3 regions of the Acetanaerobacterium sp. MSJ-12 genome follow, and region 1 is predicted to be linked to each of the others. Evidence: predicted binding sites of a transcription regulator. Region 1 holds the regulator's gene; each other region holds the start of a gene.

Region 1 (10,212 bases):
GTTGCGAATCTCGGTTTTAGCGCTTGGCGCTGGGGTCGATGACAGAGGGCTTGACCCCGGCGGGGATGGGGGGGATGTAGTGCCCGCCGTCCAGCCGGTCGCGCAGCTCCTCCTTGGCCGCCTCGATCCACTCGGGGTGGTGTATGAGGTCGACGGCCGTTCCGGCCAGCACCTTGCCGGCGTAGAGGGTCCCCTTGTGGGCGATCGAGCTCTTGCCCTGGGCGACCAGCTGCCAGGAGTGGCCCGGCGTGCCCGCGGCCATGGTGACTGCCGAAATCTGGGCGGTGGGGCAGACCCAGCTCACGTCCCCCACGTCGGTGGAGCCGGGCATGGCCGCCTCGACGTGAAAGTTGGGGACCACAAAGTCGTTGATGGGGCGGCCGCCGTGCTCCTTGGCAAAGGCGATCCCCTTGGCGCCCGCCGCCTGGGCCATGGCCATCAGGGTGTCGGACGTGCTCTCAAAGCTCTTCTGCACGGCGGCGGCATAGGCGCGCTCCTCCTCGGTGTAGGAGGGGAGGGGGATCTCCCGCAGGTTGTCGTCCAGCTTTTCGGTGAGCAGGGTGTTGGGGACCAGGTTGGAACAGGCCTTGATGAACTGGGTCTCCAGCCGGGTGCCGGTCATCAGGGCCGCCCCCTTGGCGATGTCGCCCACCCGCTCGTAGATCTCCTGCACCTGCCCGGTCTTGGGGGCGCGGATGAGGTAGAGCACCTCGGAGTAGGGCTGCACCACGTTGGGGGAGTAGCCGCCGGTGTTGGTGATGGCGTAGTGGATGCGGGCCTCGGGGATGATGTGCTCGCGCAAAAACTGCACCCCGATGTTCATCAGCTCCACCGCGTCCAGGGCGCTGCGGCCCAGGTGGGGGCAGGCGGCGGCGTGGGCGCTGACCCCGTAGTAGCGGTAGCAGATCTGGTAATTTGCCAGGGAGCTTGCGCTGTTGGCGGCGTTGGTGTCGCCGGGGTGCCAGGTCAGGGCGCAGTCCAACTCGTCAAAGACCCCGTCCCGGGCCATGAAGGCCTTGCCGGAGCCGCCCTCCTCCCCTGGGCAGCCGTAGTAGACGACGGTGCCGGGGAGGTGGTTTTCGGCCAGGTAGGCCTTGACGGCCGAGGCGGCGGCCAGGGAGCCGACCCCCAGCAGGTTGTGCCCGCAGCCGTGCCCGGGCGCGCCCTCGCACAGGGGGGTCTTTGCAAAGGTGTCGGGCTGCTGGCTGAGGCCGGAGAGGGCGTCGAATTCCCCCAGAAAGCCGATGACCGGCTTTCCCTCGCCCCAGCGGCCGAGAAAGGCGGTCTCGATGCCGGCGACCCCTCGCTCGACGGCGAACCCCTCCTCCTCCAGCGCCCGGCAGAGGACCTCGGCGGACCGGCGCTCCTGAAAGGCGGTTTCGGGGCAGTCCCAGACGGCGTCGCTCCAGGCGGCCAGGCGCTGGGCCATCCCGTCGATATGGGAACAGAGTGCGGATTTGTCCATGGTGGTGTTCCTCCTTCTCTCTTTCGATCACCTCCATTATAGCACCAACGGCGGGCCCCGGGGGGAGGAGAGGCCGCCAAAAATGGCCGGGGAGATATGGCGAACTTGCCAAGGCCCCCCGGCGGGAGTAAGATAGAGGGCAGGAGGTGTATTGTCTGTGAAGATTTTGCTTTTGACCGGCAGTCCCCACAGGAAGGGGACCACCGCCGCCCTGGCGTCTGCCTTTGACCGGGGCGCTGCCGAGGCGGGCCACCAGCTGACCCGCTTTGACACCGCTTTTATGAAGATCGCCCCCTGTCTGGGCTGCGACCACTGCCGCAAAAACGGGGGTCGCTGTGTCCACGGGGACGGGATGGAGGAGATCCTGCCCGCCCTTCTGGAGGCCGACCTGGTCGTCTTTGTGACCCCCCTCTACTACTTTGGGATGAGCGCCCAGCTGAAGGCGGTCGTCGACCGGTTTTACGCCGTCAACGCCGCCTTGCGGCAGAGCCCCAAAAAGGCGCTGCTGTTGGCCGCCAGCGGGGACGACGAGCCCGGGGTGATGGAGGCGCTGGTGCTGCACTACCAGGCGGTGCTTGGCTACCTGCACTGGGAGGACTGCGGCATGCTGCTCGCCCGGGGGATGTACACCCCTGAGGATTTGGCGGGCACCCCCTACCTGTCGCAGGCGGAGGAGATGGGCCGACGCCCCCTGGGGGAGCGGTAAGAGAAAAAAGAGAGCGCGCCGCACCGGCTGTTCTGCCGGGGACGGCGCGCTTTTTTTGCGCTATTTCAGCCGGTTTTCAATGGCGGTGATGAGGGTCTGCAGGGCCTTGATGCGGGCGAACTTCTTGTCGTTTGACTCCACCACCGTCCAGGGGGCAAAATCGGTGGAGGTGAACTGCAACATGTCGTTGACCGCCGCCTCGTGCTGGTCCCACTTCTCCCGGTTGCGCCAGTCCTCGTCGGTGATCTTCCAGCGCTTTTCGGGGGTGTTCTGCCGGTCCTCGAACCGGCGCAGCTGCTCGTCCTTGTCGATTTGCAGCCAGAACTTGACGATGACGGCGCCCCAGTCGGTGAGCTCCTTTTCAAACTCGCTGATTTCGTCGTAGGCCCGGGCCCAGTCGGCGGGGGTGCAGAAGCCCTCGACCCGCTCCACCATCACCCGCCCGTACCAGGTGCGGTCAAAGATGGTGATGTGCCCCCGCTTGGGCAGCCGGGTCCAGAACCGCCAGAGGAAGTGGCGGCCCAGCTCCTCCTTGGAGGGGGCGGCGATGGGGACCACCTCGTACCCGCGGGGGTCGAGGGCGGCGGCAACCCGCTTGATGTTGCCCCCCTTGCCGGCCGCGTCCCACCCCTCGTAGGCGACGATGACCGGGATCTGCTCCTTGTAGAGGAGCCCGTGCAGCTTTTTCAGCTTGGCTTGGCACTTCTTCAATTCTTCTTTATAGGTGGTGGGCTCCAGGGTGCGGTTGAGGTCGATGTCGCAGAGTTTTGGGGTCTCCACCAATGGAAAGCGACTGGCGGGGATGCCGCCCTGGTAGGCGGCGGCCTGTGCGTCCCGCTCCGGCCGCTGGGCGATGGCCCGACCGATCTCCTTGACCAGGGTCTGGTAGATGTCCGCCATGGCCACGTCGCGGTCCTCGCTGGCGATCACATGCCAGGGGGCGCAGGAGGTGTCGGTCTGCTCCAACATCTGGTCGTAGATTTGGTAGAGGTCGTCGTAGCGGCGGTTCCTCTTCCAGTCGGTCTTGGTGACACGCCAGCGGGTGGCCTTGCTCTCCTCTAGGGCGGAGAGCCGCTTTTTCTGCTCCTTCTGGCTGATGTGCAGGAAAAACTTGATGATCAGGTAGCCGTTGTCGGTGAGGGTGCGCTCGAAGTGGTTGATCTCCTCGATGCGGCGGGTCAGCTCTTTTTTGGGGAGGGCGTTTTCCAGCTGGGCAGTGGACACCTCTTGGTACCAGCTGCGGTCGAAGATGGAGAACTCCCCGGCGATGGGGATTTTCTGCCAGAACCGCCAGAGGAAGGGGTGGCGGGCCTCGGTCTCGTCCGGGTCGACGGTGGAGTAGACCTTGAAGCCCCGGGGGTCCAGGTTGAGGATGACGTCGGAAATCTTGCTGCCCTTGCCGGCGGCGCTCCACCCCTCAAAGAGGATGATGACCGGCACCTTGGCCTCCTTCATCTGCTGTTGCAGGGCGGAGAGGCGGGGCTTGAGCTGCCCCGCAATGGCCTTGTACTCCTCCTTCATCATGATCTTTTTTAGGTTGACCTTTTCCAGCATGACGGCACCTCCTGGTCGTTTGAAAAAGCGAATAATATTTTTTTGTATATTTGCTATATTTTAGCACTTTTGCCCCTTGGATACAAGGGGAAAGGAGAGGGTGGCCCCTTTTCTGCCGCGACGGCAGAGGGAGAGGGGAATATACACAAATTTCCCGGCGAAAATGCACGGGAACGCCAAATCGCGGCAAGGCGGATTGCCACCGGCAAAAAAGAACGGTATCATGGAAAAAAGCGCCGTGAGGCGCAGTCGAAAGGGGTTGTCTGTTGACATGAGCATGCACATTGCCGCAAAGGCGGGGGAGATCGCCCCCAACATCCTCCTCCCCGGGGACCCGATGCGGGCCAAGCACATTGCCGAGACCTATTTGGAGGACGCCGTCTGCTTCAACGAGATCCGGGGGATGTACGGCTACACCGGCACCTACAAGGGGCAGCGGGTGTCAGTCATGGGGACCGGCATGGGGATCCCCTCCATCCTCATCTACGCGACCGAGCTGGCCCGGGACTACGGCTGCAAAAAGATGATCCGCCTGGGGACCGCCGGCGCCTATTCCGAGAAGCTGAAGGCCCTGGATCTGGTCCTCTCCCAGGCGACCAGCACCACCTCCGCCCTCAACGACCACATCTTCCCCGGCCACTACGCCCCCTGCGCCGACTTTGAGCTGCTGGACAAGTGCTACCACATCGCCCGGGAGAGGGGACTGCCGGTTTACGTGGGCAACACCATCTGCAACGACCACCTCTACATCGACAACAAGGAGGAGTACAAGAAGGTCTGGGCCGACTACGGGGTCATCGCCTCGGAGATGGAGGGGGCGGGCCTTTACACCGTGGCCGCCCGCTACGGGGCCAAGGCCCTCACCGTCATGTCCATCGTCGAGACCTCCTTCAAGCCGGGGGCCAAGGGCGTTTCGGCAGAGGACAAGGAGAAAAACCTCAAGGACATGATCTTGCTGGCGCTGGACACCGCCATCGACTGACGGCAAAGAAAAAACAGGTGCGAACGGATCCGCACCTGTTTTTTTGCGCCCTGCCGGCGGGGGAGGGAAGGGGCTTATTTTTCCCCCTCGTCCTCCTCCGGCCTGTTGTGGGTCACCTGGTAGCAGAGGGTCAGCAGGCTGTCCCCCAGATGGACGTTTTCCACCACCACGTCGCTGTGGTCGACCCGCAGGTCGTAGTGGCTGAAGTTCCAAAACCCGGTGATGCCCAGATCCACCAGTTGGGGGGCCACCTTGGGGGCCGCCGTCTTGGGGATACAGAGGATAGCGATGGTGGGGTGGTTTTCCCGGCAGAAGGTTTCCAGCTCGCCGGTGGAGCGCACCGGCAGGCCGGCGATGATCTCGCCGGTCTTTTGGGGGTCGGAGTCGAAGATCCCCGCCAGGCGAAAGCCCCGCTTCTCAAAGTTCATGTGGGCGGCGATGGCGCTGCCCAGGTTGCCCGCGCCGATGAGGATGGTGTCGTGCATGGTGTCCACGCCGATGATCCGCCCGATTTCCCGGTGGAGCTGTTCGATGTTGTAGCCGTAGCCCTGCTGGCCGAAGCCCCCAAAACAGTTGAGGTCCTGGCGGATCTGCGAGGCGGTGAGGTTCATCTTCTGGGACAGCTCCTTGGAGGAGATGCGCCCCACCCCGTTTTGCAGCAGGTCCCCCAAAAAGCGGTAGTAGCGGGGGAGCCGCCGGATGACAGACAGGGAAACGCCGTTCTTTTTCACAAAAACACCCCGTTTTTACAGCGACTGGATGGTGTCCATCACGTAGTTGCCGAATTCTTCGCAGGTGCAGCCGGTATCGCGGCCGGTGCAGTGCATCTTCTTCTCTTCAAACATGCAGATGTCCAGCGCCCGCTCCAACTTGTCCGCCTCGGCCTGGTAGCCGATGTGGGAGAGCAGCAGGACGGCGGCCCGCAGCATGGAACAGGGGTCGGCGTAGATGTCCCGCCCCTCCTTCACCATCCGGGGGGCGGAGCCGTGAATGGCCTCGAACATGGCGTAACGCTTGCCCAGGTTGGCGCTGCCGGCGGTGCCGACGCCACCCTGGAACTCGGCCGCCTCGTCGGTGATGATGTCGCCGTAGAGGTTGGGGAGGACGAAGACACGGAAGTCGCGGCGGCGCTTTTCGTCCACCAGCTTGGCGGTCATGATGTCGATGTACCAGTCGTCGGTGGCGATCTCAGGGTACTCCTGGGCCACCTTCTGGCAGATCTCCAAAAACTTGCCGTCGGTGGTCTTGATGACATTTGCCTTGGTGACGATAGAGACCCGGCCCTTGCCGTTTTTGCGGGCGTAGTCGTAAGCCAGCCGGGCGATGCGCTCGGTGCCCTGGGTGGTGGTGACGGTGAAGTCCACCGCCAGGTCCTCGTCCACATTGACCCCCAGCGAGCCCAGGGTGTAGGCGCCCTCGGTGTTTTCGCGGAAGAAGGTCCAGTCGATGCCCTGTTCGGGCACCTTCACCGGGCGGACGTTGGCAAAGAGGTCGAGCTCTTTGCGCATGGCCACGTTGGCGCTTTCGATGTTGGGCCAGGGGTCGCCCTTGCGGGGGGTGGTGGTGGGCCCCTTGAGGATGACGTGGCAGGCCTTGAGTTCGGCCAGCACGTCGTCGGGGATGGCCTTGTTCTGGGCCACCCGGTTCTCGATGGTCAGCCCGTCGATCTCTTTAAAGACCACCCGGCCGGCCTTCACCTGGTCTTGCAGCAGGTAGGAGATGACCCGCTGGGCCTCGTGGGTGATGCGGGGGCCGATGCCGTCGCCGCCGCAGACGCCGATCACGATCTGGTCGAGACCGCTGTAATCGACAAAGTCGCCCTGCTCCTTCACCCGCTGGATGCGCTCCAACTGGCCCTGTAAAACCTTGGCAAACTGTTCGGTTGCGGAGACCATTTTTTCTTCCATCATCTCATTGCCTGCCTTTCGCTCATTTTTTTGGTGTAGTCCAGCAGCCCGCCGCAGAGGAGCATCTCCACCTGCCGCTCGGACAGCTCCGCCCGCACCGCAAACTGGGTGCCGCGGGTGTTGTTTTTGACGGTGAGCCGGCCGCCCTCTTTCAGGGCGTCGATCAGCCCGACGATCTCCAGCTCGTCGCCGAGGGAGAGGGCCTCGTAGTCCGCCGCGTCGGCAAACTCCAGGGGGAGGATGCCGGCGTTGACCAGGTTTGCCTTGTGGATGCGGGCAAAGCTCTGGGCGATGACCGCCTTGACGCCCAGGTAGAGGGGGGCGAGGGCGGCGTGCTCGCGGGAGGAGCCCTGACCGTAGTTCTGGCCGCCGACGATGATGCCGCCCTGCTTTTCCTTGCAGCGGGCGGGGAAGTCGGGGTCGCAGGCGGTGAAGCAGAACTCGCTGATTTTGGGGACGTTGGAGCGGTAGGGGAGGACCTTGGCCCCGGCGGGCATGATGTGGTCGGTGGTGATGTTGTCCCCCACCTTCAGCACCACCTCTTTTTTCAGGTGGTCGCAGAGGGGTTCGGTCTTGGGGTAGGGCTTGATGTTGGGGCCGCGCACCACCTCCACTGCGCCGGCCTCTTCGGGGGCGGCGGGGGCGACCAACAGGTTGTCATTGACCAAAAAGCGGGCGGGCATCTCGATCCCCCCCAGGTCGCCGATTTCGGTGGGGTCGCTGATGACCCCCTGCAGGGCCGACCAGGCGGCCGTCTCGGGGCTGACCAGGTAGACCTGGGCGTCAGCGGTGCCGCTGCGCCCCTCAAAGTTGCGGTTGAAGGTGCGCAGGGAGACCCCGCCCGACTTGGGGGATTGGCCCATCCCGATGCAGGGGCCGCAGGCGCATTCCAGCACCCGGGCGCCGGCGGCGATCATGTCGGCCAGGGCGCCGTTTTCCGCCAGCATGGTGAAGACCTGCTTGGACCCCGGGGAGATGGTGAGGCTGACGTTGGGGTGCACCGTCTTCCCCTTGAGGATGCGGGCCACCTTGAGCATGTCGTAGAGGGAGGAGTTGGTGCAGGAGCCGATGCAGACCTGGTCCACCGGGATGCCGCCCAGCGCCCCGACCGGCTTGACGTTGTCGGGGCTGTGGGGGCAGGCGGCCAGGGGCTCCAGCGCCCCCAGGTCGATGGTGAGCACCCGGTCGTAACGGGCGTCGGCGTCGGGGGCGAGGGGGGTGAAATCCCCCTCGCGACCCTGGGCGGCCAAAAACTGGCGGGTGATCTCGTCGGAGGGGAAGATGGAGGTGGTGGCCCCCAGCTCGGCGCCCATGTTGGTGATGGTGGCCCGCTCGGGCACGCTGAGGGTGGCGACCCCCTCGCCGGCGTACTCGATCACCGCGCCGACGCCGCCCTTGACCGACAGCTCCCGCAAAACGGCGAGGATGATGTCCTTGGCGGAGACGCAGGGCCGCAGGGCCCCGGTGAGTTCCACCTTGATGACCCGGGGCATGGGGATGTAGTAGGCCCCGCCGCCCATGGCCACCGCCACGTCCAGCCCGCCGGCGCCGATGGCCAGCATGCCGATGCCGCCGCCGGTGGGGGTGTGGCTGTCCGAGCCGATGAGGGTCTTGCCCGGAACGCCGTAGCGCTCCAGGTGCACCTGGTGGCAGATGCCGTTGCCGGGGCGGGAGAAGTCCACCCCGATCTTCTTGGCCACGGTCTGGGTGTATTTGTGGTCGTCGGCGTTTTCAAAGCCTGACTGCAGGGTGTTGTGGTCGATGTAGGCGACCGATTTTTCGGTCTTGACCCGGGGGATGCCGATGGCCTCGAATTCCAAATAGGCCATGGTCCCGGTGGCGTCTTGGGTGAGGGTCTGGTCGATTTTCAGGCCGATCTCGCTGCCGGGCGCCATGTCGCCTGACAGCAGATGGGCGGAGATGATCTTTTCCGCGAGATTCTGTCCCACAAGCATCGTCCTTTCTGTCTGTTCCCCTATGTGCTCTATAAATAAGAAATCATGTACAAGTATAATCCCTCACCCCCTGTATTGTCAATTGGTTAACGATTACAAAATGAATTTATGAAAATGAAATCCTGCAAAAATATCGAAAAACACATATCCCCAGCAAAGCGGGAGAAAATAGATAAAAACAAGTGAGAATACCGACTTTACGGATAGGACCGCCCAGCTGGCGGGTGAAAAATTTGCATAAAGTCAGAAAGGCGGAGGCATTTTTGAGCGAGAAAAACAAAAAACAGCAATCTTTGGTGAGCGGGGAGGAGCCGGCGGAGGAGGCGCAGGAGACGCAGGACGCGGCCCAGGCACAACAGGAACAGGCGCAGATCCTGAACATGGGTTCGGTGACGGTGCAAAAGGGCAGCTACACCATCCACTGCCTGACCATCATCGGCCAGATCGAGGGGCACTTCATCCTGCCGCCCCAGAACAAGACCACCAAATACGAGCACGTCATCCCCCAGCTGGTGGCCATTGAGGAGCGCGACGACATCGATGGGCTCATCGTCATCCTCAACACCGTGGGGGGCGATGTGGAGGCGGGCCTCGCCATCGCCGAATTGATTGCCGGGATGGAAAAGCCCACCGCCTCCCTGGTGCTCGGCGGCGGCCACTCCATCGGGGTGCCCCTGGCGGTGGCCGCCGGGCGCTCCTTCATCGCCCCCAGCGCCACCATGACCATCCACCCGGTGCGGATGAACGGGCTGGTGCTGGGGGTGCCCCAGACCTTTTCCTACTTCGAGCAGATGCAGGACCGCATCCTGAATTTTGTGGCCGGCAACTCCCGCATCGGCAAGGAGCGGTTCAAGGAGTTGATGATGACCACCGGCGAACTGGTGATGGACGTGGGGACGGTCCTGGACGGGGAGCGGGCCACCCAGGAAGGGCTCATCGACGAGCTGGGCGGCCTCAAAGAGGCCATGAACTACCTCTACCGGGAGATCGAATCCCGCCGCAAAGACGCGCCCGAGGGCGGGGAGGAGCGCAAAAAAGAGTCGGCCACCCGCAAAAAGGGGAAAAAAGAGGAGAGCGCCCCCGCAAAAACAGGGAAGAAGGCGAACAAATGATTTTACACACCCCGGTCCCTTGTGGTATGATAATGGAGACTTTGGCCGCCGCCCCGCCGCCGGAGTACTGCCGGTCGGGCGGCCAGCTCTGCCAGGTGTCGGGCGGCCGGGTGGAGCGGCTGATCTCCACCGACCCCAACGCCTTTTTAGAGCCTGGGTTTCAGCCCGGCGCCCCCTTGGCGCCGGACCGCTGATCCGGCCTTTTCTGCCGCCCCCGCCCGCCGGGAGCGGCCTACATAAAAACGGCTTTTTGAAGGGCTGCCGGCCCCCTTTTTGGCCGGCTGGGTGGGACAGGCCCCCGCTTTTTTGTGCGGGGCCCGAATAGCAAACGATTTGCCCCCTCTGCGCCAGCGCAGGGCAGGGGCTTGATTTGAGGAGTTTTCATGGCAACGAAGCGCACAACCGGAAAGCGGGCGGCCCCCAAGTCGGGCGCCGCCCAGAAAAACAAACTCTTTCGCCAGCAGATGGCGGCGGTCATCGCCTTTGCGGTGGGGCTGCTGCTGACCTTTTTGGCCCTGGTGAGCGGGCTGA
Region 2 (10,212 bases), on a different contig from region 1:
GGCCGAGCCGGACCGGGCCGGGCTGCACCTGCAGAGGGAGGTGTAACCGCTCCAGCCGCTCGCGCACCGTCAGGCAGGCGGCGGGGGCCGCATCCTCCGGGCTGGGCAGCCGCTGGGTGACAAAGGTGCCGCTGCCGTGGCGGGTGCTGACATAGCCGTCCTCCTGCAGGAGCACCAGCGCTGTGCGCAGGGAGGTCCGCCCCACCCCCATCGCCTCGGCCAGCTTCGCCTCGCTCATCAGCTTTTCGCCCGGGGCAAACGCGCCGGAGGCGATCAGCTCCCGCAGCCTGCGGTAGGCCAACAGGTAGAGGGGGGTGCGGTCCACCTCGTCCAGACGCAGTCTCTGCAGTTCACTGTCTCTCATAGATCCCCCTGATCACCTGTTCGCACCTGGCCATGATCGCCTCGGCGTCGATGTCCACAAACTGCTTGCCCCGTAAGCGGACCGCCCCTTCCACCAGCACCGTGTCCACCTGAAAACCGGTGCCCGCGTGCAGGAAGTTGGAGAGCTGTGTCTCCTCCCCCACCAGGGAGACCTCCTGCATGTCCACCAAAATCAAATCTGCCCGGTTGCCCACCGCCACCCGGCCCAGGTCGTCAAAGCCGAGGGCGCGGGCGCCGTTTTCGGTCATCATCCGGTAGCACAGGGATTCCGGCAGGGCCTGCGGCCGGCCGGTGACCACCTTTTGCAGCAGCGCCCCGGCGTGCATCTCCCGCACCATGTCCCGGTTGGAGCTGGACGCCTCGCCGTCGCACCCCAGGGCGAGGTGCACCCCCTTGGCCGCCATCCGGTCGATGGGGGGGATGCCGTCACTGATCTTCATGTTGGTGCAGGGGCAGTGGGCGACGGTGGCCCCGCTCTCGGCAATCATGTCCAGCTCCCGCTCCTCCAGCCAGATGCTGTGGGCGAGGATGGTCTTTTCGTCCAGGATGCCGTAGCGGTAGAGGGCCTCCCCCTCGCCCCAGCCGGTGCGGGCGCGGATCTGCTCCGTCTCCATCCGCCCCTCCGCCAGGTGGGTGTGGAAGGTGAGTTCCCGATCCCGGGAGAAGGCCTTGAGGGCCTGCATCAGCTCCTTGCTGCAGGCGGGCAGCCCCAGCGGTGCCACATCGGTCCGGATCAGGCCGCCGTTCGTGTTGTGAAAGCGAGTGTAGATGTCCTCCGCCTGCCGCAGGGAGTTGTCCAGCCCCACCATGTAGGTCTTTTCGTTCTCGGCGACATCGGTGGCGCCCAGCCCCATCACCACCCGCAGCCCCGCCCTGTTGTACGCCTCGGCGGCGGCATCCACCCAGGGGTATTGGATCATGTCGTGAAAGGTGGTCACCCCAAAGCGCAGCCCCTGCAAAAGGCCCAGAAGGGTGCCGTAAAAGTACTCCTCCTCGCTCAAGCTCTGCTCGGTGGTGAGCATCTTCACCAGCCAGTTGGTGATGGCCAGCCCGTCCATGTGCCCCTTTTGCAGGGACTGCACCAGGTGGGTGTGGGTGTCCACAAAGGCCGGCATGCAGAGCATCCCCCCCGCCTCCAGCACCGTCTCCCCCTCCCCCGGGGTCAGGGGGCCGATCGCGGCGATTTTTCCGTCCGCGATGCGGATGTCCGCATCCGCCGCCGTCAGGTCGTCGAACCGAGCCAGTTTGCAGTTTTTTATGAGCAGTGTTCCCCTATCCATCTCTCTTCGCCATCCTCTCTATCGCCCGCACGGCGATCTCGTAACAGGTGTGCAGCCGCCCCTCCAACTGCGCCGGTGAAAGGGCGTCGCCCCCCGACAGGTTGCCCTTTGCCACGTAGAGGGCCCCCGTCCGCATCCCCAAAATGGTGCCCAACACAAACAGGGCGGAGGTCTCGTGCTCGATCAGCTCCACCCCGAGGGCGCGCCACCGAGCCGCTCGCTCCCCGCCGTCCGGGGCAAAGGGGCTTTCCAGGTAGTAGGCGTCGTGGCTGCGGAAGATGCCCGAGCGAAGGCGCTCCCCCCGCTCCCCCGCCGCGGCCAAGATCTCCTCCCACAGCTCCGGGTCGCTGACGGCGGGATATTCGGGGCCCACGTACTCCCTGACGGTCCCCTCTCCCCGCACGCTCGCGGTGGCCGTCAGCAGCGCGCCCGGGGCACAGTCGGGCTGCAGGGCAAAGCCTGCCCCCACCTTGAGCAGGGTGGTACAGCCGAGGTGAAAAAGCTCCTCCGCGGCAATGGCCATGGGCATGCACCCGTTCCCGGTGGACATGACGCTGACGGGCACCCCGCCCGCCGTCCCCGTGTAGGTCAGGTATTCCCGGTTGCGGCCGATCTCCACGGCGCCCTCCAACAGCCCAGCGATCACCGGGACCTGCTCCATCTCCGCAGTCAGGATCACCGACGGGGCCACCTCTCCCACCCCCAGGCCCAGATGGTGGATCTTGCCCCTCTCGTCCATCAATTTTTTGCTGGCAAACGGCACGGTCTACTCCCCCTCTCCCTCTCGCAGCAGTTCGACGGCCCGCATCGACGCCCTGGTGGCGACCTCCACCCGCCGTTGCAGCCACTGGGGGTCTTTTTGGGCGGCGGCCGCCAGCGCCTCTTCCCGGTGCTCGTCAAAGAGACTGCCCATGGCGATGCAGATGGAGCCGGTCTTGATCCCCAGCAGGTGCCCCAGGGAAAACAGGGTGCCGCTCTCGTTCTCGAGCAGCTGCACATTGGTGTCCCGCCAGATTTGAATGCGCTCAAAAAGGCCGGGGTGTGCCCCGGGGGACTCCATATAAAAGCAGTCGTGCGAGCGGTAGAGGCCCACCACCGGCTCCTCCTCCAGCTCCCGGCAGGCCCGGCGCAGGGCGCTCACCACCCGGTAGTCGGCCACAGCGGGGAACTCGGGGGGCAGGTACTCCTGCGAGGCCCCCTCTCCCCGGACACAGCCGGTGGCGATGACCAGCGTCCCCGGGGAGAAGGGGAGCTGTACCGCCCCGCCGGTCCCCACCCGGATCACTGTGTCCACCCCCAGATGCGAGAGCTCCTCCAGTGCCAGGGAGACGTTCATGCAACCCATCCCCGAGGACATGACCGAGATGGGCGCGCCCCCCGAAGTCTCCCCCGTATAGGTGGCAAAGGCGCCGCGCTGCCCCACAAAATGGGGCGCAGCAAACAACCTCTGCATCGCCTCGCACCGGCCCGGATCCCCCGGCATCAGCACCGCCGGCGCCACCTCTCCCCGCGCAAGGCCGATGTGGCGCAGCCGCCCCGTCTCGTCCCAGTCGGGTTTGCTCTGGTAATAACGCAAACCGATCCCTCCACTCTTCACTTGTGTTATCACCATTATATTTTATATATTTCAATCAGTCAATATCAATTTTATATGCAATTTATCAAAATTAGGACAAAGAAAGCCGCCGCCCAGGGGGGCAGCGGCCTGGGAACGGCGCTAGACCTTGTCTTTAAAATAGGAGTGGGCGCAGTAGAGGGCGCCCGCCGGGTTGTGGGCCAGGGCCCGGTCCTTGGTGACCAGGGTGGTGGTGGGCGCCTGGGCGTATTTGTAAAAGAGGGAGTCGTGCCCCACGCAGAGGCCGATGACGATGTTGAACTCGGTCTGCTGCTCGTTTAAGAGCATGGCCTGGGCGATGGGGTTGCACATGGGCTCAAACCGGCCGGGGTGGACCTTGTCCTCCTCCCCCAGGCCCACCTGTTCCTTGGGCACCCCGCCGGCCTTGCAGATGGCCGACACCACTGTGAATCCATGGGCGCGAAAGATCTCGCAGGCGACCCGCCCCTCTTCCTTAAGTCCGCCGCAGAAGGCCACCCCCAGCTTCTGGTAGCCCATGGCCTTGCAAAACTCGGTGATCTCCCGCACCCGGGGCCAGCGGCCGTAGCCGGTGGCCTCGATCTTGGAGCTCTCCAGGTAGAACTTGTGGTTTTCCTCTTCGCTGTACTTGGCGAAGGCGGCCTCCATCAGCGGGGTGTTGCGGATGGGGCAGTTTTTGGGCAGCTTTTCAAAGTCGCCGGACTGGCAGCCGTGAACGGTGCAACTTCCACAGGTGTAGTACACAATATCTCTCCTCTCTGCGGGCCGACGGTCTTGCGGGCCCTCTCCCCCATGATACCCCGACCCGGGCGGAGAAGCAATCGCTTTTCCCATCGGGAATTTAGATGGCGACCCCAGGCCCTGTAAGTCCCCTCGCCTGCCGGTCAGCGCGCCCCTGGGCCCCTCCCGTTTGTGGCAGGAGAGATGGCGACCAGGGCAGGGGGAGAGGCGCTGTCTGCAAGCCCCCTCCCCTGCCGGCCGGCACGCCCCAGGCCCCTCCCGTTTGCAGCAGGAGAGATGGCTGTCAGAGTAGGAGGAGAGGCACTGTCTGCAAGCCCTCTCGCCTGCCATCCGACGCGTCCCTGATCCCCTCGTTTGCAGCAGGAGAGATGGCTGTCAGGGTAGGAGGAGAAGCACTGTCTGCAAGCCCTCTCCCCTGCCGGCCGGCGCGCCCCTGGGCCCCCCCCCCGTTTGCGGCAGGGGAGACGGCGACCAGAGCAGGGGGAGAGGCGCTGTCTGCAAGCTTCCTCCCCTGCCGGCCGGCGCGCCCCTGGGCCCCTCCCGTTTGCGGCAGGGGAGATGACGGCCAAAGCAAGGGATGAGGCCCCGTTTACAGCCGCCCCGCGCCGGGGCCGGGATGGCCCGCTCTGCTCACGGTCTGCTGTCCGGGGCTTGGGCGATCTCTCTGTTTTTTCTAATCAGCTGTCGCCAGCCCCACTCGTCCCCCCAGCGATAAAGGGGACGGGGCATGCCCACCGACAGGGGGCAGTCCTCCCCCGGCGGCCGGCGCTCGATGCTCGCCCCCGGGGCGGCAAAGGCCCGCCCCAGGCTCTTTTCTGGAGGCCTTGCCCTGTGCCGCCGCGCTCACGGTGGCCAGCGCGCCGCCCAAACCCGCTTCAGCAGGCGCACCCGATAGCCCATCCCACAACTGGGCCGCCTGTTCCGAAAGGGGCGCCTGCTATTTTTTCTTCCACCGCCTATTTTCCCCTGCCGCTGCCCATTTTACAAAAAGAGAGGCCGACCTTGCGGCCGGCCTCCCCCACGCACTGGGCGTCTATTCTACGATGGTGCCCCCCAGGAGGGCGTAGAGTTCCTTGGTCTCCTCGTCGCTGGCGCCGGTGAAGTAGTAGATGCCGCTCTCCCCCTCCAGCCGCACGGCGCAGCCGCTGCCGCCGTTGAGGTAGAGGTGGGCGCTCTCGCCGTTTGCCAACAGGTACTGGCCGCGGAAGGTGCCGTTGAACTCCTTCACCTGGCTCTCGGCCTTTTGGCGCTGGGGCAGCTCGCTCTGCAGGGTGATTTTGGCCCCAGAGAGGGGCACCTCCCCCTTTTCGCCCCCGGCGATCACCAGGGTGCCGTCCTGTACGGTGTAGCTGTTGGGGGAAAAGGCAAAGGTAAAGCTGACCGAGAAGTAGAGAAACCCGGTGAGGATGCCCGCCAGCACAAAGACCAGCTTCATGGTCTTTGTGCCGGCGCTGACAAAGGTCTTGCAGAGAAAGCGGACAAACAGCCCCAGGTAGATGCCCATGAACAGCTCTTTATAAAAGTAGAGGTTGCACAGGGAGAGCACCCCCGAGACGGCGGCCGCCGCCCCCATGAGGTAGAGGCTGCGCACGGCGCTGGTCTTGCGCTTTGCCTCCATCTCCTGCATCTCTTCTTCGCTCATGTCGGGGTTGTAGTAGGTGACAAACAGGGTGAGTTTGCCCGTCTGGGTGAGATAGCCCAGGGTGGCCATGGCAACGGCCAACAAAATGGGTAGCACGGGTTGTCCTCCTTGCAGGGCGGGCCTGGCCGCCTGTGTTTTTTCGATAACTTTTAGTTTATCACAGACGCCCCCAAAAAGCCAGAAGCATTTTTTGAATGCTGTTAATTTTCTGTCAATGACCGTCATGTTCGTCGTTTACCACAATGTGCAATTCCTATAATTATGCAAATTCACCTAATAAAACGGCGTTTTCAAGTTGAAATCTCGCTTTTTCTTCGCTATAATGGTAAACAGGAAAAGTTGTTTTTTTACAACCGAAACCGCACTTTAGAAAGGGGCATATCACCTATGACGAACAACAAGAATGTCTTGAACTGGGTCGACGAGATGGTTGCGCTGTGCAAGCCGGACAAGGTTGTCTGGATCGACGGCAGCAAGGAGCAGCTCGAAGAGATCCGCGCGCTGAGCGTCTCCACCGGCGAGATGGTCAAGCTCAACGAGGAAAAACTCCCCGGTTGCTATATTCACCGCACCGCTGAAAACGACGTGGCCCGTGTCGAGGGCCGCACCTTCATCTGCACCCGCAACAAAGAGGATGCCGGTCCGACCAACAACTGGGAGGACCCGAAGGTCATGTACGAGAAGCTGGGCGCCATGTTTGACGGCGTCATGAAGGGCCGCACCATGTATGTCATCCCCTACTGCATGGGCCCCGTCGGCTCCAAGCTGTCCAAAGTCGGCGTCGAGCTGACCGACTCCACCTACGTGGTGCTGAATATGGCCATCATGACCCGCATGGGCCAGGCCGCCTGGGATCACCTGGGCGACGAGTCCAACGACTTTGTCCGCGGCCTGCACTCCAAAGCCGACATCGACGAGGAGAAGCGCTACATCGTCCACTTCCCCGAGGACAACACCATCTGGTCCATCAACTCCGGCTACGGCGGAAACGTGCTGCTGGGCAAAAAGTGCTTTGCCCTGCGCATCGCCTCCTTCCAGGGCAAAAACGAGGGCTGGATGGCCGAGCACATGCTCATTTTGGGCCTTGAGAACCCCCAGGGCGAGGTCAAGTACGTGACCGCCGCCTTCCCCTCTGCCTGCGGCAAGACCAACCTGGCCATGCTCATCCCCCCCGAGCTCTACCAGCAGAAGGGCTACAAAGTCTGGACTGTCGGCGACGACATCGCCTGGATGCGCATCGGCGACGACGGCCGCCTGTGGGCCATCAACCCGGAGAACGGCTTCTTCGGCGTCGCCCCCGGCACCAACATGAAGTCCAACCCCAACGCCCTGATCTCCACCCAGAAAGACACCATCTTCACCAACGTGGTGCACAACCTGGACGAGAACACTGTCTGGTGGGAGGGCCTGGACAAGAACCCGCCGAAAAACGCCCTGGACTGGAAGGGCAACAAGTGGGATCCCGAGAGCGGCGTCAAGGGCGCACACCCCAACAGCCGTTTCACCGCCCCCGCCATCAACTGCCCCTGCATCAGCTCTGAGTTCGACAACCCCGAGGGCGTGCCGGTGACCGCCATCGTCTTCGGCGGCCGCCGCGCCAAGACCGCTCCCCTGGTCTACCAGGCCAGAGATTGGGAGCACGGCGTCTTTGTCGGCTCCATCATGGCCTCTGAGACCACTGCCGCCGCCACCGGCGCTGTCGGCGTGGTCCGCCGCGACCCCATGGCCATGCTCCCCTTCTGCGGCTACCACATGGGCGACTACTTTGCCCACTGGCTGGAGATGGGCAAGAAGCTGGGCGACAAGGCCCCCAAGATCTTCAACGTCAACTGGTTCCGCACCGACGACGAAGGCCACTTTATCTGGCCCGGGTTCGGCGACAACATGCGGGTGCTGGAGTGGATCATCAACCGCTGCGACGGCAAGGCCGACGCCGTTGAGACCCCCATCGGCTACGAGCCCAAGCCCGAGGACATCAACCTCGAGGGCCTGGACATCGACCTGGAGACCCTGAAGGGCCTGCTGAGCGTGGATGTGGACCTCTGGAAAGAGGAGGCCAAGGGCATTCACGAGTTCTACGGCAAGTTCGGCGATCACCTGCCCAAGGAGCTGGCTCACCAGCTGGAGATCCTGGAGGAGAACCTGAACAAGTAACCTTCCCCTTTCGTGCGACAAAGGGCCTGCGCAAAATTGCGCAGGCCCTTTTTGTATCCCCCGCCCCCCAAAAGGGGACGGAAACGCGCCCGGCGGTCCTTTTCCGCCGGGCGCGTTTGCCCTGTGGGCGCGGGTCCCTAGTGGCCCCGGTGTTTCTCCCGCCGCTTTTCCCGGCGCAGGGCAAACTGCCGCTCCCGCTGGGCCTCCCGCTGCTGGCGGGTGGAGGTGCGGCGCTCTTTCTTGCCCGCTTCCCGCTGCAGTTGCAGCGCCTGCTGGGCCTTGGTGCCGCTCCCCCGCCCTTCCAGCGCGCGGCGGATGACCCGCTGCATCCGCTTGGGGTTCACCCGCCTGTCGTCCGCCGGGCCCTCCCCCGCGACCGGGGGGCCGAAGCGCAGCCGACTCCACCCCTCGAGCATCCGCTCGTAGACCTGGTAGTCTTTGGGCTCGGCGCCGAAGGTGATCTTGCAGACCTCTACCCGGCCATCCTCCCACCGCTCGTAGAGCCCGACCCAGAACGGGTCTTCAAAGTACACGGTCAGTTTCGCCCTTGTCTGTACCACAGACGATCCCTCCTTTAAAGAGAATATCCTGCGGGGCGCCTGTCGGCGCGCCCGGCGGAGAAGGGACAACCAAAGGAGGCAGGTTACTGACGGCTTGCGCCGCGCCTGGACTACCCGACCAGGCCGTGTTTTTATCCCCGCAAGGCCATTCTACACCATTTTAAGGGGGAGTCAAGGACAAACAGGAGCGCCCCGACACAGACTGTCGGGGCGCTCTCACTCTTTTTGTGCGGCGGGTCAATCGGCCTTCTGGACCTGGGGTGCGGGCTCTCCCTGCGGGGAAGCCGTTCCCTCTCGGAGCATGGCGGCGATCTGCGCGTTTAGCTGCCGGAAGAAGAGGAGGACGATCGGCACGCAGGCCAGGGCGGTCACCAGGTCGGCAATGGGCTGGCTGCACTGCACCCCCAGCACCCCGATGAGGGAGGGCAGGGTGTAGATGAGGGGGAGGAAGAACAGCCCCTGCCGGGCCACCGAGATGAAGGTGGCCTGCCGGGCCTTGCCCAGGGACTGAAAGAGCATGTTGCTGATGACGATGAAGGAGTGCAGGGGCAGGCTGCAGCACTGCAGGCGAAAGGCCAGGGCGCCGATGGCGATGACCACAGGGTCGTCCCGGCGGAAGATGGCCATGATTTTGGGGGCGAGGGCAAAGCCCGCCGCCGAGAGGACCAGCAGCCCGCAGAAGCCCACCTTCAGGCAGAAGAGATAGGCCTTTTTCACCCGGTCGTAGCGGCCCGCGCCGTAGTTGTAGCCGCAGACCGGCTGAAAGCCCTGCCCAAAGCCCAACATGGCCGAGAGGATGAACATGAACACCCGACCCACCACCGACATGGCGGCCACCGCCGGGTCGCCGTAGGCCCGCGCCGCCACATTCAGGGAGATGGAGGCAAAGGAGGCCAGCGCCTGCCGGAAAAAGGACGGCATGCCTGTGACCACGATTTTTTGGTAGAGGTCCCAGCGCAGGCTCACCTTGCGGATGGCGATGCGCACGGTGCTGCGGTGAAAGAGGTAGTTGGAGAGGAGGATGCAAAAGCTGATGCACTGGCTGAGCAGGGTGGCGATGGCCGCCCCCGAGATGCCCATGTCGAAGACAAAGATGAAGAGGGGGTCCAGGGCGATATTGAGCACCCCGCCGGTGGCGATCCCCATCATCGACAGCACCGCCTTCCCCTCGGAGCGCAGGTCGTTGTTCATCACAAAGGAGGCGCACATGATGGGCGCGCCGAAGAGGATGTAGCGGGCGTAGTCCTGCGCGTAGGGCAGAATGGTCTCGGTGGCGCCCAGCAGCCGCATCAGGTTTTTCATGGACAGAAGGCCGATGACCGTGATGCAGAGCCCCAGGAGCAGGGCAGTAAAAAAGGCGGTGGAGGCCACCCGGTCGGCCTCGTCCTTCTTCTCCTGCCCCAGCAGGCGGGAGATGTTGCTCCCCGAGCCCATGCCCAGGGTGAAGCCAACTGCTTGGATGATCGCCATCAGGGAGAACACCACCCCGACGGCGCCGGTGGCGCTGGTGCCCAACTGGCTGACAAAAAAGGTGTCCGCCATGTTGTAGATGGAGGTCACCAGCATGCTGATGATGGTGGGGACGGCCAGTTTGCCGATGAGCCATCCCACCGGTTCGGTGGTCATCTTGAGGAATTGGGCGCGGTCCTGTGTCGCGCCGGACGGTCCGCTTGCCACGGGGTCATCACCTGTCTTTCTCGCTGTAACGTATTGTTCACATGTATTATAAGACCCCGTTTTTCAAATGTAAAGCGCCCTCCTCCTCCGTTTTTGTGCAAAAAAAGAAGGGGGACGGCCGCCCCCCTTCTCTTTTCTATGGCTCTCTGTCTGTCCGCTCCCTAGCGGGCGCTGGCCTTC
Region 3 (10,212 bases), on a different contig from region 1:
ACCGCCCCATTGGCGGCGGGTGTCTGACAGTCAATCCCCCTACAAAGCTCCGTCGGTGAGCCAGGAGGGGAGAACGTCCAGGTGGTAGAGGATAAAGCCGATCTTGATGGCGATGGCCAGCAGCGAGATGATGATGCCCGCCACAGCCAGGCCCCTGGTGCGGTTGCCCCGGTACCCCAGGCAGCTGGTGAGCAGCCCCATGGGGCAGAGCACCACCCAGAAGGTGAACAGCCCCGCAATGGAGCTGATGAACCCGACAATGGTGCAGATGTCTTTCCAGGTGTACTCCCGCCGGGGGGCGGGCAGGTAGGGGGCGTACATCGAGTAGACCGGCGGCTGGTAGGGAGAGGGCATCGCCTCGCCCTGGCATGCCGCCTGCGATGCGGGCTGCTCCCCGGTGAGGGAGGCGCCGCAGGCCTTGCAAAAGGCGCTGTTTTCGGCGTTGTCGACGCCGCAATTCGGGCAAGTCAAAAAATCGACCTCCTTTTCCCCAAAGCGGGGGCGATCGCCGCCAAACCCGCTTCAGAATACCCCTATTATACACAAGGAAGGGCTTTTTCGCAACAATATTCCCGCTTTCGACAAACCTTTGTCAGAAATTTGACAGACACTTTCCCAAAGCGGCGGGGTCAGACCGCCCGCAACTCGTAAAAAACCAGCTGGGCTGGTCCGGCAGGCCGCTTCTGCAGGTCGCTCTTGCAGGCGTAACTCCACTCCAGATAGAGGGCGCTGGCCCGACCCAGCTCCCCCCGAAAGCGGCGGCGGGCCCGCAGGGCGCAGTCGGCCAACTCGTCGAGTTCGGCGGGGGAGAGAAAGCCCTCGTCCCCCATCACCTCCACGTCCTCGTCGGTGATGACCACCGTCTCGTCGTGCTCCCCGCCGGTGGCCAAGTTCCAGAGGTCGCCCCGCACCGCCTCGATGACGGTGCGAAAGGGGGAGAGCTCGATCACCCCGCTCTTCTCCGCCACAAAATAGGGGTAGTAGACCACCAGCCCGCCGGGGCCCAACTCCCCCAAGAGCCCCTGGGCAAAGGCCTCCGCCTCGGCGGCGGGGGCCCCCACCAGCCGAGGCAGGTTCTGGTCGTCCCCCCGCTCGACGGCACTGCGCACCGTCCAGAGGATGCCCTCCTCCAGCCGGGTGTCGGGGGAAAAGGTCCGCCAGGGCACGGCGGGCAGCCCGCCCTGGCGCAACCTGTAAAATCCCTGCAGCTTATTCATCGCTCTCCTCCAAAATCGCCTGCACCCGGCCCACCTGGTCGCCCTCCCGCAGCATCACCTTGATGCCGTGGGGGTGGGTGGCGCTGCCCGTCAATATCCGCTTGACGTGTCCCCTGGTCAGGCGGCCGGTGCGCTGGTCCTTTTTGAGGACGATGTCCACCAGGGCCCCGATGCGGATATCGGCCCGGCGCTGCCCGCTCACAGGGCCGCCTCCCCGCCCAGGGGGCGGATGGCCTCGGTGAGGATCGGGCCGATGGAGCCCCGCAGGAGCAGGTCTGCCCGCCCGTCCTGGGGGGTGGGGCTCCTGTTGATGAGCACCAGCCGGCGACCCCGGTAGTACTGCAGCAGCCCCGCCGCCGGGTAGACCGCCAGGGAGGTGCCCCCCACGATCAGCATCTCACAGCGGGAGATGGCGTCCACCGCCTCCTGCAGGGTCGCCCCGTCCAGCGACTCGCCGTAGAGGACCACCTCCGGTTTGATGAGGCCCCCGCAGCGGCAGCGGGGCAGGCCGCTCTCCCCCAGCCCCTCCGGCCCGCAGAGGGCCCCGCAGGAGAGACAGCGGTTTTGGTAGATGGTGCCGTGCAGCTCGTATACCCGGCGGCTGCCGGCCTTTTGGTGCAGCCCGTCGATGTTCTGGGTGATCACCGCCCGCAGCTTGCCCCGCCGCTCCAACTCGGCCAGCGCCAGGTGGGCCGGGCCGGGCTGGGCGCCGGTGACCAGCATCTTCTCCCGGTAAAAGCGGTAGAACTCCTCCGGGTGGGCGGCGAAGAACCCGGCGCTGAGGATGGTCTCAGGGGGCCAGTCGTAGTGCTGGCGGTAGAGGCCATCCTCGCTGCGAAAATCGGGGATGCCGCTCTCGGTCGAGACCCCCGCTCCCCCAAAAAAGACGATGTTGTCACAGCTGTCAACCCAGCGGCGCAGCCGCTCGACCCCGTCTCTCTCATTGTGCTCGCTCATCCGATCCCCTCCCATGGCGTTTTCCCCATTATACCCCGGCGGGGCGGTTTGCACAATCGCCCTGCGCCGATTGCGCGGGGGCAGAAAGGGGGGTATACTACTTCTATGTGAGGGCCGGGGCGAATAGACAGCCCCGGCAGAGGGAGGTTTTTTTGTGGGACAGTTGGTAGAACACACCTTTTTGCCGGTCTGGTCACCCGAGAGCGAGGTGCTGATCCTGGGGACCATCCCCTCGCCCAAATCGAGGGAAAACGGCTTTTACTACGGCCACCCCCAAAACCGCTTTTGGCGGGTGGTGGCCGGGGTGCTGGGGGAGCCCGTCCCCGAGGGGAACGCGGCAAAAGAGCAGCTCTGCCTGCGCCGGCACATCGCCCTCTGGGACGTGCTGGCCGCCTGCGAGATAGAAGGGGCGGCGGACGCCACCATCCGCCGCCCCCGGGCCAACGACATCGCCGGACTGCTCCAAAAGACTCGGGTGCGCGCCGTCTTCACCACCGGGGCCAAGGCGCACGCCCTCTACCAGCGCCACTGCCTGTCCCAGACCGGGGTGGAGGACATCCCCCTCCCCTCCACCAGTCCTGCCAACGCCCGCTTCACCCTGGAGCGGCTGATCGCCGCCTACCGCCCCCTGAGAGAAGCGCTGGAGGGCTGATCGGCGCAGACCTTTTCGCCTTAGCAAAAAAGAGGGCCGGGTGACATGTCATCCGGCCCTCTCCCTCGCCCGTCTCTCGGCAGTGTAGCTACCGCATCATGGTGGAGATTTCCCCCACCACGTTGCCCATGGTCTTCATGGCGCGACCGGCCGTTTTTTTCAGCTGCCGCTTGTTGGTGTGCATCAGCTCGGTGCCAACGGTGGCCGCCACGGCGCCCAGCGCCATGCCGATGGCCACGTTGCGGGCGGTGTGTCCGCTGTGTTTCATAGAAAATGCCTCCCCACGTTCCTTCATTTGTACCTGCGGCCCCGCGCCGGCGGAGCCGGCCGAGGTCGAGATACAACTAGTATTGCCCACCCCTTTTGTGATATACTGGCTGTGTATGAAAGAGTCTCGCCGCCCGTCAAGGGCAGGTAAATTTTGGAACAAAAGGAAGGAGGCGCCCTATGGAACACCTGGTTTCCCCGCCCAAGCGGGTGCTGGCCATTCACGATTTGTCGGGGTTTGGGCGCTGTTCTCTGACCGCCATCACCCCGGTGCTCTCGGTGATGGGGGTGCAGGTCTGCCCGGTGCCGACCGCCATCCTCTCGACCCACACAGGGGGGCTGGGGAATCCGGTCATCACCGACCTGACCGACTCCCTGCTGCCGGCCCTGCGCCACTACCAGTCCCTGGGGCTGGACTTCGACTGCATCTACTCGGGCTTTCTGGGGGACAGCCGCCAGATCGAGTGCTGCAAGGCCTTTTTTGACGCCTACCCCAAGGCGCTCAAGGTGGTGGACCCGGTGATGGGGGACCACCAAAAGCCCTACCGCACCTGCACCCCGCCGCTGCGGGCCAAGATGAAGAGTTTGGCCCGGGCGGGGGACGTGATCACCCCCAACGCCACCGAGGCGGCCATGCTGCTGGGGATGGACTTCACCCGGCCGGTCCGCTTCACCCCCCTCAGCGCCAAAAAGTGGCTGCGCACCCTCTGCGCCCAGGGGGCGGGCCGGGCGGTGATCACCAGCGCCGAGATGGACGGCGGCCGCTACAACCTGCTCTTTGACGGGGAGACTTTTTTCCGCATCCGCGGGCGGTATGCCTCCGGCTCCTACCCGGGCACCGGCGACATCTTCACCGCCGTGCTCACCGGCGGGCTGCTGGCGGGGCAGAGCCTGGCCGAGGCCGCCCAGCGGGCCACCCAGTTTGTGGAGGAGGCCATCTCCCTCACCGCCGCCGCAGGCACCGACCCCCGGCACGGGGTGCTGGTGGAAGCCGCCCTCCCCAAGCTGCTGGAGCCGCTGGGCCCCTCTCGGGCCGAACCCTTTTAGCATTCCCGGCCGCGGAGCGGCCAAACCCTATCTCTGCACGAAAAGAAGGAGTAAAAATGAAGCGCAAGAGTTCGATCTACACCGTGACCCTGGTGGGGCTGATGGGGGCCATGTGCTTTGTGGCCACCTTTTTGCACATCGACATCCCCACCCCGCTGGGCAAGACCATGATCCACCTGGGCAACGTGATGTGCCTGCTGTCGGGGATGATCCTCGGCCCCCTGAAGGGCGGCCTCTCGGCCGGCCTGGGCTCGGCGGTCTACGACCTGTTCGACCCGGCCTACATCGCCGAGTCGCCCATCACCTTTTTGATGAAATTCGCCATGGGCGCCACCTGCGGCGCCATCGCCAAGCGGGGCGGCAAGGGCAGCCGCGCCGCCGGGGCCGTTGCCGGCGCCGGGCTGTACGTGGTCCTCTACACCGTCAAAAACATCCTCATGGGGACCCTGCTCCAGGGCAAGATGCTCGACTCGGTGCTGGTGGCCGCGGGGACCAAGGCCCTCACCTCGGGGGTCAACGCGATCATCGCGGTGGTGGTCTCGCTGCTGCTCTACTCGCTGCTGGAGCCCATCCTCAAAAAGGCCGGCATCTTTGAGCGGCTGGGGAAGACGGGCGACTGATTTGCCGAGAGGAGAGGAGGGCCGGCCATGGCTGAGCTGAACATCGTGCTGGTGGAACCGCAGATCCCACAAAACACCGGAAACATCGCCCGCACCTGCGCGGCGACCAACGCCCGGCTCCACCTGGTGGGGCCGCTGGGCTTTCAGATCGACGACAAGAAACTCAAGCGGGCGGGGCTGGACTACTGGCATCTGCTGGACATCCGCCACTACGACGGCTGGGCGGACTTCGCTGCCCAGAACGAGGGCCCCTTTTACTACTTCACCACCAAGGGGCAGACCGTCCACAGCGACGTGGCCTACCCGGACGGCTGCTACCTGGTCTTTGGCCGGGAGGACGCCGGGCTGCCCGAAGAGCTGCTCTTCGCCCACCCCGACACCTGCGTCCGGCTGCCGATGCTGGCGGCGGCGCGGAGCCTGAACCTGTCAAACACGGTGGCCATCGGGGTGTACGAAGTCCTGCGCCAGTGGGGCTATCCCACCCTGCACTCGCAAGGAAAGCTGACCCGCTACAACTGGGAGGACGCCCGCTAGGCCCCCTCCCCACCACAAGAACCGATTGCGAAAGGTTGTGCCAAATGGAAAAACTGCTGATCCTCACCGACACCGCTTGCGACATCCCCCAGGAGACTGCCGAGGAGCTGGGCATCCGCATCCTCCCCATCCCCCTCGAGGTGGACGGGATGGGGTATTTGGAGGGAGTGGACTTCACCAAGGAGGAGTTCTACGGCGTGCTCGACCGCTGCGTCAAGATCCCCACCACCAGCCACATCCCCGCCCACCAGTTTTTGGAGGAGTACGAGCGGGCCGCCCAGGAGGGGTACACCCACGTGATCCACGTGACCATCAACTCCAAGGGCTCGAACATGTACCAGGCGGCCCTGCAGGCCAAGGCCATGTTCAAAGAGGAGCCCGACGCGCCGCAGATGAAGATCAAGGTCATCGACTCCAAGACCTACTCCCTGGGCTACGGCTTCCCGGTGACCGAGGCGGCGCGGATGGTGCAAAAAGGGGTGGGCTACGCCGCGGTGCGGGACTACCTGTTGGACTGGTTTGACACCGCCGAGGTCTACTTTTCGGTCTACACCCTCCAATTTGCCAAAAAGTCGGGGCGCATCAGCTGCGCGGCCGCCTTTGTGGGCGAACTGCTGGGGCTGCGGCCCATCCTCCAGATCTCCCAGGGGGAGATGAACATCGTGGAGAAGGTGCGGGGGGACGCCAACATCATCCCCGGCCTCTGCCGCTGGGCCGAGAAGCGGATGGCCGAGCGCAGCCCCTTTGTGGTCATCAGCGGGGAGTTGGACGCCCCCGGGGACGAGCTGACCGAGCAGTTGGAGAAGAAATTCCGCTACAGCTGCTCCGGCCGCTACAAGGCCGGGGCCAGCATCGCCATCAACGCGGGGCCCAAGGTGGTGGGAGTGCTGGTCAAGGGCGCCAAAAAGCGGTGAGTCCGGGCTCCCGGGATCCCCGAAAAAAGCCCCTCTTTCGAGGGGAAAACCGCCTTGAAAAGCCCACTGATATCGTGTAAAATAGAAAAGGACCAGCCTGCCCCGGCGGGCGGCCCTGTATCTCGGTTTGTTTTTTTATTCACAATAAAAAGAAAAGACGAAAGGGTGGCAAACACATGACCTCTCTGAACAAAAAGACCATTGAAGACATCGATGTAGCCGGCAAGAAGGTTCTCGCCCGCTGCGACTTCAACGTTCCCCTGAAAGACGGCGTCATCACCAATGACAAGCGGATCGTCGCTGCGCTCCCCACCATCAAATACCTGGTGGACCAGGGCGCCAAGGTGATCCTCTGCTCCCATCTGGGCCGTCCCAAAGAGGGCTGGGAGCCCGAGTTCTCCCTGGCCCCGGTGGCCGCCCGCCTCAGCGAGCTGCTGGGCAAAGAGGTCAAGATGGCCAAAGACGTCATCGGCGACGACGCCAAGAAACTGGCCTCCGAGCTGAAAGACGGCGACGTGATGCTGCTTGAAAACGTGCGCTACCACAAAGAGGAGAAGAAGAACGACCCCGCCTTCGCCAAAGAGCTGGCCTCTCTGGCCGACGTCTACGTCAACGACGCCTTCGGCGCGGCCCACCGGGCCCACGCCTCCACCGCCGGCGTGGCCGAGTACCTGCCCGCCGTCTGCGGCTACCTGATCCAGAAGGAGATCAACTTCATGGGCGGCGCCCTGGAGAACCCCAAGCGCCCGCTGGTCGCCATCCTGGGCGGCGCCAAGGTCTCCGACAAGATCGGCGTCATCAACAACCTCCTCGAAAAGGTCGACACCCTGATCGTGGGCGGCGGCATGGCCTACACCTTCTTCAAGGCCAAGGGCTTCACCATCGGCGACTCCCTCTGCGAGGACGACAAGGTCGAGCTGGCCAAAGAGATGATGGCCAAAGCCGAGGCCAAGGGCGTCAAGTTCCTGCTGCCCATCGACAACCAGGTGGGCGACCACTTTGCCGAGGACTGCGGCAAGAAGCTGGTGGACTCCGACAACATCCCCGACGGCTGGATGGGCATGGACATCGGACCCAAGAGCATCGCTCTCTTCTGCGACGCCGTGAAAGACGCCGGCACCGTGATTTGGAACGGGCCCATGGGCGTGTTTGAGTTTGCCCCGTTCGCCGACGGCACCCTGGAGATCGCCAAGGCCGTGGCCGACAGCGGCGCCATCTCCATCATCGGCGGCGGCGACTCGGTGGCGGCTGTCACCAAGTTGGGCTTTGCCGACAAGATGAGCCACATCTCCACCGGCGGCGGCGCCTCCCTCGAGTTCCTGGAGGGCAAAGAGCTGCCGGGCATCGCCTGCCTCAACGACAAATAAATCGACGAGTAGCCCGCCGCTCGCTGCGGCGGGGGAGCACCGCGGCCCAACCGGCCGGCTTGTGCTGTGCGAAGAGATGGCACGAGGGGTTTCCTTCGTGCCATTTTCACAGAGGGAAACCGCCAGAAAGGAATTTGCTGTATGAATAAGAACCTGCGCACCCCGGTCATCGCCGGGAACTGGAAGATGAACAAAAACCGCGCCGAGGCCAAGGCCCTGTTGGAGGAGCTCTGCCCCCTGGTGAAAGGCGCCGACTGCGGCGTGGTGGTCTGCGTGCCCTTCACCGATTTGGAGACCGCCCTGGCCGCCACCGCCGGCACCAACGTCAAGGTGGGCGCCCAGAACTGCCACTTTGAGAAGTCAGGCGCCTTCACTGGCGAAATCGCCGCGGACATGCTCGCCGAGATGGGGGTCGAGTACGTAGTGCTGGGCCACAGCGAGCGCCGCCAGTACTTTGCCGAGACCGACGAGACGGTCAACCTGCGCACCAAGGCTGCCCTGGCCGCCGGGCTGAAGCCCATCGTCTGCGTGGGCGAGCTGCTGGCCCAAAGGGAGCAGGGCATCACCGCCGAGGTGGTGGCGCTGCAGACCAAAGTCGCCCTGCAGGGGATCGACGCCGAGGGCCTGCGGTCCATCATCATCGCCTACGAGCCGGTCTGGGCCATCGGCACCGGCAAGACCGCCACTGCCGAGCAGGCCGGCGAGGTCTGCGCCGTCATCCGCGCCACCGTGGCCGGGCTCTACGGCGAAGAGGCCGCCAGCCACCTGGTGGTGCAGTACGGCGGCTCGATGAACGCCGGCAACGCCGCTGAACTGCTGGCCCAGCCCGACGTGGACGGCGGCCTGATCGGCGGCGCCTCCCTGAAGGCCGACGCCTTCAGCCAGATCGTGGAGGCCGCCAGCAAATAGATCCCCCACAGGGAAAGCAACAAAGAGCGGATTGCGGCCGCGCCGTCGGCGCGGCCGCAATCCATTGAAAAGGAGCGCAACTATGAAAAAACCTCTGGCCCTCATCATCATGGACGGCTTTGGCATCAACGGCAGCGATTACGGCAACGCCATCAAAGCCGCCAAGACCCCCAACCTGGACAAGATCTTCTCCACCTATCCCACCACCGAGATCGGCGCCTCCGGCATGGACGTGGGCCTGCCGGACGGGCAGATGGGCAACAGCGAGGTGGGACACACCAACATCGGCGCCGGGCGGATCGTCTACCAGGAGCTGACCCGGATCACCAAGTCCATCGCCGACGGCGACTTCTTTGAAAACGAGGCCCTGGTGGGCGCTATGGACAACTGCCTGCAAAAGGGCAGCGCCCTGCACGTGATGGGGCTGCTCTCGGACGGCGGGGTCCACAGCCACAACGAGCACCTCTACGCCATCATCGAGCTGGCCAAGAAGAAGGGCCTCAAAGAGGTCTGGGTCCACTGCTTCATGGACGGGCGGGACGTGCCCCCCTCCTCCGGCGCTGACTACGTGAAGGTCCTGGACGAGAAGCTGCGGGAAATCGGCGTGGGCAAGATCGCCACCATCATGGGCCGCTACTACGCCATGGACCGCGACAACCGCTGGGAGCGGGTGGAGAAGGCCTACCAGGCCATGGTGGACGCCAAAGGGGTCGCCGCCGACGCCCTGGAAGTGATGCCCAACTCCTACAAGGGCGAGGTGACCGACGAGTTCGTGGTGCCCGCCGTCTGCACCGGCTACACCGGGATGAACGCCGACGACTCGGTGATCTTCTTCAACTTCCGCCCCGACCGGGCGCGGGAGATCACCCGCACCCTGGTGGACGAGAAATTTGACGGCTTTGCCCGCGCCAAGGGCTGCTTCCCCCTCTACTACGTCTGCATGACCCAGTACGACGCCACCATGCCCGGGGTCCATGTGGCCTTTAAGCCCCAGTCTCTGGCCAACACCTTTGGCGAGTACATCTCCCAGAAGGGGCTGACCCAGCTGCGGATCGCCGAGACCGAGAAGTACGCCCACGTCACCTTCTTCTTCAACGGCGGAGTGGAAAAGGTCTGTGAAGGGGAGGACCGGGCCCTGATCAACTCGCCCAAGGTCGCCACCTACGACCTGCAGCCCGAGATGAGTGAGCCGGAGGTCACCAAAGAGGCCCTGGCCCGGATCGCCTCGGACAAGTACGACGTGATCATCCTCAACTACGCCAACTGCGACATGGTCGGCCACACCGGTGTCTTCGACGCGGCCGTCAAGGCGGTCGAGGCGGTGGACGACGGCGTGGGCCAGCTGGTGGACGCCATTCTGCAAAAGGGCGGCGCGGTGCTGCTGACTGCCGATCACGGCAATGCCGATAAGCTCTACGACACCGACGGGTCCCCCTTCACCGCCCACACCACCAACCCGGTGCCCTTTGCGGTGATTGGCTGCGGCGACTGCAAGCTGCGGGAGAGCGGCCGCCTGGCGGACATCGCTCCCACCATGTTAAAGATTTTGGAGCTGCCCCAGCCCGAAGAGATGACCGGGGAGAGCATCATTCTGTAAATCCTTTCAAATAAAAAACTGGCCGTCGCCATGGCGACGGCCAGTTTTTTATTTTGGGGAAAGTACACTCTTAAGCAGACTGCTTTCTCTTTTTCAGCGCCTCTTTGAACTGGGAGAGCAACCCTGTGGTC

The links. The regulator Rex, encoded in region 1, represses fermentation and respiration genes when NADH is low (regulators of the CRP and FNR family bind a similar motif). The targets are predictions, from matches to a motif close to ATTGTTAANNNNTTAACAAT.
Region 2: KQI11_RS08210 (phosphoenolpyruvate carboxykinase (GTP)) is a predicted target of Rex. The motif match lies at 5,838-5,857, and genes of this name have one in related genera.
Region 3: KQI11_RS00690 (phosphoglycerate kinase) is a predicted target of Rex. The motif match lies at 6,335-6,354, and genes of this name have one in related genera.

What each region holds. Positions count from the first base shown of each region.
Region 1 is NZ_JAHLPK010000003.1:103,524-113,735, forward strand. Features, by position in the region: gene KQI11_RS04190 (M20 family metallopeptidase) at 17-1,465, opposite strand; gene KQI11_RS04195 (flavodoxin family protein) at 1,623-2,171, shown strand; gene pap (polyphosphate:AMP phosphotransferase) at 2,232-3,725, opposite strand; gene deoD (purine-nucleoside phosphorylase) at 3,997-4,707, shown strand; gene KQI11_RS04210 (redox-sensing transcriptional repressor Rex) at 4,782-5,438, opposite strand; gene KQI11_RS04215 (isocitrate/isopropylmalate family dehydrogenase) at 5,454-6,614, opposite strand; gene KQI11_RS04220 (aconitate hydratase) at 6,614-8,563, opposite strand; gene KQI11_RS04225 (ATP-dependent Clp protease proteolytic subunit) at 8,950-9,681, shown strand; gene KQI11_RS04230 (YlzJ-like family protein) at 9,678-9,875, shown strand; gene KQI11_RS04235 (FtsK/SpoIIIE family DNA translocase) at 10,065-10,212, shown strand, end outside.
Region 2 is NZ_JAHLPK010000006.1:74,913-85,124, reverse strand. Features, by position in the region: gene KQI11_RS08240 (GntR family transcriptional regulator) at 1-364, opposite strand, end outside; gene KQI11_RS08235 (amidohydrolase family protein) at 351-1,664, opposite strand; gene KQI11_RS08230 (phosphorylase family protein) at 1,657-2,427, opposite strand; gene KQI11_RS08225 (nucleoside phosphorylase) at 2,431-3,240, opposite strand; gene KQI11_RS08220 (DUF1847 domain-containing protein) at 3,382-4,002, opposite strand; gene KQI11_RS08215 (hypothetical protein) at 5,033-5,737, opposite strand; gene KQI11_RS08210 (phosphoenolpyruvate carboxykinase (GTP)) at 6,029-7,795, shown strand; gene KQI11_RS08205 (YjdF family protein) at 7,933-8,355, opposite strand; gene KQI11_RS08200 (MATE family efflux transporter) at 8,593-10,032, opposite strand; gene KQI11_RS08195 (right-handed parallel beta-helix repeat-containing protein) at 10,194-10,212, opposite strand, start outside.
Region 3 is NZ_JAHLPK010000001.1:147,116-157,327, reverse strand. Features, by position in the region: gene KQI11_RS00740 (zinc-ribbon domain-containing protein) at 40-471, opposite strand; gene KQI11_RS00735 (hypothetical protein) at 630-1,217, opposite strand; gene KQI11_RS00730 (YwbE family protein) at 1,210-1,419, opposite strand; gene KQI11_RS00725 (NAD-dependent protein deacylase) at 1,416-2,174, opposite strand; gene KQI11_RS00720 (DNA-deoxyinosine glycosylase) at 2,329-2,826, shown strand; gene KQI11_RS00715 (hypothetical protein) at 2,915-3,094, opposite strand; gene KQI11_RS00710 (pyridoxamine kinase) at 3,274-4,140, shown strand; gene KQI11_RS00705 (ECF transporter S component) at 4,197-4,760, shown strand; gene KQI11_RS00700 (tRNA (cytidine(34)-2'-O)-methyltransferase) at 4,788-5,294, shown strand; gene KQI11_RS00695 (DegV family protein) at 5,339-6,208, shown strand; gene KQI11_RS00690 (phosphoglycerate kinase) at 6,385-7,575, shown strand; gene tpiA (triose-phosphate isomerase) at 7,717-8,484, shown strand; gene gpmI (2,3-bisphosphoglycerate-independent phosphoglycerate mutase) at 8,567-10,081, shown strand; gene KQI11_RS00675 (lipopolysaccharide biosynthesis protein) at 10,152-10,212, opposite strand, start outside.